DNA from 2 places in the Agromyces sp. G08B096 genome. Region 2 is predicted to be linked to the other one. Evidence: predicted binding sites of a transcription regulator. Region 2 holds the regulator's gene; the other holds the start of a gene.

Region 1 (3,336 bases), 430 kb from region 2:
CTTGATCTCGCGGAGCACCTGCGCGGCGATCGCCTGCTCGCGGTCGCTGAGCTCCAGTCGGTCCATGAAGGAGCGCGCATCGGTGAGGCTGAGCTGCGCCACGTCGGCGATGCTGCGGTCGTGGATGAGCACCGACAGCACCTCGGGCTTCAGTCGCTTGCCGTCGCAGACGGGGCACGGCACCTCGCGGAGGTACTCGGCCCACCGGGCGCGCTGCACATCGGTCTCCGCCTGCACGTACTGCCGTTCGATGTAGGGCACCACGCCCTCGAAGCCCGAGGTGTAGCTCATCTCGCGGCCGTAGCGGTTGCGCCACTTGACCTTCACCTCGAAGTTGTCGCCGCGGAGCACGGCGTTGCGCGCCGTCTCGTCGAGCTGCTCCCATGGGGTGTCGAGCGAGAACCGGAGGTCGCGCGCGAGGCCGTCGAGGAGCTTCTCGTAGTAGTTGTAGAGGCTCTTGCCCTGCGAGGTCCACGGTAGGATGACGCCCTCGGAGATCGACAGCGACGGGTCGCCGAGCAGCAGGTCCTCATCGACCGACATCCGCGTTCCGAGCCCTGAACACTCGGGGCACGCGCCGAACGGGGCGTTGAACGAGAACGTGCGGGGCTCGATCTCGGTGAGCTGGATCGGGTGCTGGTTGGGGCAGGAGAGCTTCTCGGAGAACGTCTGCCACGCCGCGTCGCCCTCGAGGTCGACGTAGTTGATCTGGACGAGCCCGTCGGTGAGACGCAGCGCAGTCTCGAGGGAGTCGGTGAGCCGGCCGAGGATGTCGGGCGAGGCGACCAGGCGGTCGATGACCACCGAGATGTCGTGCTTCACCTGCTTCTTCAGCGTCGGCGGCTCGTCGAGCCGGACGAGCTCGCCGTCGACGACGGCCCGGGTGTAGCCCTGCGCCGCGAGGTCGCGGAACAGGTCGACGAACTCGCCCTTCTTCTTCGAGACGACGGGGCTCAGCACCTGGAAGCGGGTGCCCTCATCGAGCTCCATCAGGCGGTCGGCGATCTGTTGGACGGTCTGCTTCTCGATCCGGGCGCCGCAGACCGGGCAGTGGGGCACGCCGATGCGCGCCCACAGCAGACGCATGTAATCGTAGATCTCGGTGATGGTGCCGACGGTCGAGCGCGGGTTGCGGTTGGTCGACTTCTGGTCGATGGAGACCGCCGGGCTCAGACCCTCGATGAAATCCACGTCGGGGCGGTCGACCTGGCCGAGGAACTGTCGGGCGTAGGCCGACAGCGACTCGACATAGCGGCGCTGGCCCTCGGCGAAGATCGTGTCGAACGCGAGCGAGGACTTGCCCGACCCGGACAGGCCCGTGAAGACGACCATCGCATCGCGCGGGACCTCGACGTCGATGTTCCGCAGGTTGTGCACGCGGGCGCCGCGAACACTCAGGCGGGCATGGGCATCGAGACGTGAAACTGGCACCCTACGAGTCTACGGAGGGCCACCGACACGAGGCCCGCCGTCGGACGCGCTCTCAGCGAACATACGTTCGATGCACAGCCTCAGCCCCGCTCGTCCGCGAGTTCGCTGCTCGTTCCGACCCCGGCGCTGATCAGGAGAGGTGACCCGCCTTCTCCATCTGCCTGAGCTCGCGCTTCAGCTCCTGCACCTCGTCGCGCAGGCGGGCCGCCAATTCGAACTTCAGTTCGCCGGCGGCGACCAGCATCTGATCGTTCAGGTCGCGGATGAGGTCTTCCAGCTCGTTGCCGCCGGCCGACGCGATGCCCTCGCGCTTCAGGTTCGGCACCGGCGCCTTCTTGCGGGCGTCGCGCCCCGCGAGCAGCGCCGCGGTGTCGGCCTCCTCGCGGGCGAGCACATCGGTGATGTCGGCGATGCGCTTGCGGAGCGGCTGCGGGTCGATCCCGTTCACGCGGTTGTATTCGAGCTGTCGTTCGCGCCGGCGGTTCGTCTCGTCGATCGCGTTCGCCATCGAGTCGGTCACGACGTCGGCGTACATGTGCACCTGCCCCGAGACGTTCCGGGCCGCGCGGCCGATCGTCTGGATGAGCGAGGTGGAGGAGCGCAGGAAGCCCTCCTTGTCGGCGTCGAGGATGGCCACGAGCGACACCTCGGGCAGGTCGAGGCCCTCACGGAGCAGGTTGATGCCGACGAGCACGTCGTACACGCCGGCCCGCAGCTCCGTGAGCAGCTCGACTCGGCGCAGCGTGTCGACATCGGAGTGCAGGTACCGCACCCGCACGCCGGCCTCGGTGAGGAAGTCGGTGAGCTCTTCAGCCATCCGCTTGGTGAGCGTGGTGACCAGCACGCGCTCGTCACGCTCCGCGCGCGCGCGGATCTCCTCGAGCAGGTCGTCGATCTGCCCCTTGCTGGGCTTCACGACGATCTCGGGGTCGACCAGCCCAGTGGGGCGGATGATCTGCTCGACCACCCCGTCGGCGATGCCGAGCTCGTACCGACCCGGCGTCGCGGAGAGATACACCGTCTGGCCGACGCGGGCCTTGAACTCGTCCCACTTCAGCGGTCGGTTGTCGAGCGCGCTGGGCAGCCGGAATCCGTGCTCGACGAGCGTGCGCTTGCGCGACGAGTCGCCCTCGTACATCGCCCCGATCTGAGGCACCGTCACGTGCGACTCGTCGATGACCACGAGGAAGTCGTCGGGGAAGTAGTCGAGGAGGCAGTGCGGCGGCTCCCCCGCCGACCGGCCGTCGATGTGCCGGGAGTAGTTCTCGATGCCCGAGCAGAACCCGATCTGCTCCATCATCTCGAGGTCGAAGGTCGTGCGCATCCGGAGCCGCTGTGCCTCGAGCAGTTTGCCCTCGCGCTCGAGCTCCGCGAGCCGCTCGTCGAGCTCGTCGCGGATCGTGCCGATGGCCCGCTGCATCACGTCGGTGCTCGCGACATAGTGCGACCCGGGGAAGACCGGCACCGCGTCGAGCTTGGCGACGACCTCGCCGGTCAGCGGGTGCAGGCTGTAGAGGGCCTCGACCTCGTCGCCGAACATCTCGATGCGGATCGCGAGCTCCTCGTAGACGGGGATGATCTCGATCGTGTCGCCGCGCACGCGGAACGTGCCACGAGAGAAGTCGACGTCGTTGCGCTGGTACTGCATGGACACGAACTTGCGGATGAGCCAGTCGCGATCGACGCGCTGCCCGACCTGCAGCGGCATCATCGCCGACAGGTACTCCTCCGGGGTGCCCAGGCCGTAGATGCAGGAGACCGTGGAGACCACGACGACGTCGCGCCGACTGAGCAGGGAGTTCGTCGTGGAATGGCGCAGCCGCTCGACCTCGGCGTTGATCGACGAGTCCTTCTCGATGAAGGTGTCGGTCTGCGGGACGTACGCCTCGGGCTGGTAGTAGTCGT
Region 2 (3,336 bases):
TCGCCGGCGAGGTAGCCGACCCTCGCGCCGGCGAACGCGAACGCCTTGCTCATCGTGCGTGAGACGAGCAGCCTGGGACGGCCGGGCAGCAGCGTCACCGCACTCGGCGTACCCGGATCGGCGAACTCGAAGTACGCCTCGTCGACGACCACGATGCCGCGCGCGGCATCCGCGACGGCTTCGATCGTCTCGAGGGGAAGCGGCGTCCCGGTGGGGTTGTTCGGCGCGCAGAGCAGCACGACGTCGGGGTCGTGCTCGCGGACCGCGGCGACGGCGGTCGCCGGGCTGAGCTCGTACTCGGCGTCGCGGGGACCGGTGACCCACGCGGTGCCCGTGCCCGCGGCGAGCAGGCCGTACATCGAATACGTCGGGGCGAAGCCCAGCGCTGTGCGACCCGGGCCGCCGAAGGCCTGCAGCACGTGCTGGAGCACCTCGTTCGAGCCGTTGGCCGCCCAGATCTGCTCCGGGGCGAGCCCGTGACCGAGGTACGCCGCGAGGGCGGTGCGCAGCTCGGTGAACTCGCGATCGGGATACCGATTCAGCCCGAGGATCGCGGACGCGACCCGGGAGACGATGTCGTGAGCGACCGACTCGGGGATCGGATGCGTGTTCTCGTTGACGTTCAGCGCAACGGGGACGGCCTGCTGCGGCGCGCCGTAGGGCTGCTTGCCGCGGAGGTCGTCTCGGATGGGGAGTTCGTCGAGACTCGTCACCAGATCATGGTAGCCGCGGGGTGCGGCGCGGCCGCGCCGCGGCGTCATGAGTGGACTCGGATGATCTGCGCGGGACTCGCCCGCGCCACGGATCATTCCGGGTGCCTCACCGAGGGCGGTGCGGGTGCCTCACCGAGGGCGGTACGGCCGCGTCAGAAGGATGCCGGCAGCGCGAGCTCCTGCCCGGGCTGGACGACGGCGGAGTCGAGATCGTTGATCCGCAGGATGTCTGCGATGACCTCGCGGGGGTCTTCGTCGGGCGCCAACGACACCGCAAGCTCCCAGAGGGTGTCTCCGTGGCCCACTGTGACCGTCTCGAGCGAAGCCGCCGCGCCGCGCGCCCCGTCGGCCGCCGCCGCGCCGGAGCCTAGGACGACGGCGACGGCCCAGACGACGAGCGGCACCGCGGCCAGCGCCGTGAAGACGGCCCGGCCGCGACGGGTGAGTCGGAGTCGGGTGCGGGGGTGCTCGGACTCGGCCCGGGGCATGACGCCGAGCTGGTCGATGGTGGTCGCGGTGCCCATGGGTCCTCCCGAACGTGTCGTGCCCGAACCTGGAAGCGAAGCTCTGTTCCGAATGTATCTTCGAATACCGACATCTGCAAGCCCTCCGCGTCCATCCCGCTCCCCCGCACGAATGCGCGACACGCTCGAACAGATGTTTGTCGCCCGTGCGCGCGGCGGATACAGTTTCGAATGTCACTGGAATTCGACCAGACACCACCGACATCGGCCGCCGGGCGGCCGCGACGAGGGGCGAGAGCGTGAGCACCGACATCGACCGCACGCGGGAGGCCGCCGCAGGGCGGCGCCGCAAGAGCCTCTCGGCCAAGCAGGTGGCGATCCTCGAGGTGATCCAGCGGTCGGTGGCGCAGCGCGGCTACCCGCCGAGCATGCGCGAGATCGGCGACGCGGTCGGCCTCTCCTCGCTCTCGAGCGTCACGCACCAGCTCAACCAGCTCGAGCTTGCGGGCTACCTGCGGCGAGACCCCAACCGTCCGCGCGCCCTCGAGGTGCTGATCGAGCTCCCCGGCAGCGAGGAACGAGCCACTCCCGCCGGCTCGGCGGCCCCGGTCGCCGACGCCGCGATGGTCCCCCTCGTCGGGCGCATCGCGGCCGGCGTCCCGATCACCGCCGAGCAGCAGATCGACGAGGTGTTCCCGCTCCCCCGTCAGCTCGTCGGCAAGGGCGAGCTGTTCATCCTCAAGGTCGTCGGCGATTCGATGATCGACGCGGCCATCTGCGACGGCGACTGGGTGGTCGTCCGCTCGCAGAAGACGGCCGAGAACGGCGAGATCGTCGCCGCCATGCTCGACGGCGAGGCGACCGTGAAGGTCTTCCGCCAGCGCGACGGCCACACCTGGCTGCTGCCCCGGAACACCGCGTTCGAACCCATTCTGGGCGACGCCGCCGAGGTGCTGGGCAAGGTCGTCGCGGTCCTGCGGACGGTCTGAGCCCCGGTCGCCTGCGCGCTCCCCGGGATCAGTCCGCGGTCGAGCCCGCCGTCGCGAACGCCCCGGCCGACGGCGCCGGCATCGGCAGCGCCTTCAGCCAGCCGATGACGGCCGACATGAAGCCGGCGTGATCATCGCGGAACACGGTGTGGCCCGTCCCCTGCACGGTCTCGACGGTCATCCCCTGCCCGCGGAGCCGGGCGGCCACGTCGCCGGTGATGAGCAGGCTCTTCTCGGCGAGGAGCACGAGGCTCGGCGCCACGAGTCGCGCGGGCGGCACCAGCCGCGTGGTGTCGGAGAAGCCGAGGATGGTGCGCTTGTCCCAGTCGCGGAGCGTCGCGAGCTCGATCTCGACGTCGTCGGCGTGCCACTTCGGGTTCATCTTCACGAGCGCCGAGCGGCGCGGCCGCGGAGCGACCGCGAAGAAGAGCTTGAAGGCGAGACCCCGGAGACCCGTCGGGAACGAGAACGCGGGGTCGATGTAGATGGCCGCGCGCGGCGCCAATCGGTCGGCGACGAGGCTCGCCACGAGCCCGCCGAGCGAGTGGCCCATGACGACGTCCGGGGCGGCATCCAGCAGCGGCTCGAGCGTCTCGACGACGTCGTCGGCCCATCCGGCGGGAGAGTAGCGCTTCGCCCGCGGGCTTCGGCCGTGCCCTGCCAGGTCGACGGCCAGCACCCGGAACTCGTGCGCCTCCAGTTCGGCCGTGACGCGGTGCCAGGCGCGCGAGTCCGACATGATGCCGTGGATGAGGATCGCGGTCCGGGGACCGCTGCCGGATTCGGTGACGGCGAGCTGCATGCGACGACGCTAGCCGCCGCACCTGGGCGCCCGCCCCCAGCGTCCGGTGAAGGCCGTGTGAGGCATCCGGATTCCGGCGTCGGAGACGGAAACGGGGTGCCGCACGATCGGCGCGGCACCCCGTCCGTCGTCTCAGGAGGGCGAGACGAGTCCGTCAGGCGGTGACCGCGACCTCGGCGCGTACCGCTCGCGTCGCCTCGATGATGTGCTCGAGCGAGGCGACCGTCTCCTCGTAGCCGCGGGTCTTCAGCCCGCAGTCGGGGTTCACCCACAGCCGCGATGCCGGGATCTCCGCCACGGCCCGCTCGAGGAGCGAGCGGACCTCCTCGACGCTCGGCACACGCGGCGAGTGGATGTCGTAGACGCCC

Evidence for each region. The regulator LexA, encoded in region 2, represses DNA repair genes until DNA is damaged. The targets are predictions, from matches to a motif close to TCGAACANNTGTTCGA.
Region 1: uvrA (excinuclease ABC subunit UvrA) is a predicted target of LexA. The motif match lies at 1,487-1,502, and genes of this name have one in related genera.

What each region holds. Positions count from the first base shown of each region.
Region 1 is NZ_CP158374.1:1,648,654-1,651,989, reverse strand. Features, by position in the region: gene uvrA (excinuclease ABC subunit UvrA) at 1-1,431, opposite strand, end outside; gene uvrB (excinuclease ABC subunit UvrB) at 1,562-3,336, opposite strand, start outside.
Region 2 is NZ_CP158374.1:2,074,394-2,077,729, forward strand. Features, by position in the region: gene ABIQ69_RS10040 (histidinol-phosphate transaminase) at 1-713, opposite strand, end outside; gene ABIQ69_RS10045 (LysM peptidoglycan-binding domain-containing protein) at 866-1,237, opposite strand; gene lexA (transcriptional repressor LexA) at 1,489-2,166, shown strand; gene ABIQ69_RS10055 (alpha/beta hydrolase) at 2,195-2,968, opposite strand; gene metE (5-methyltetrahydropteroyltriglutamate--homocysteine S-methyltransferase) at 3,123-3,336, opposite strand, start outside.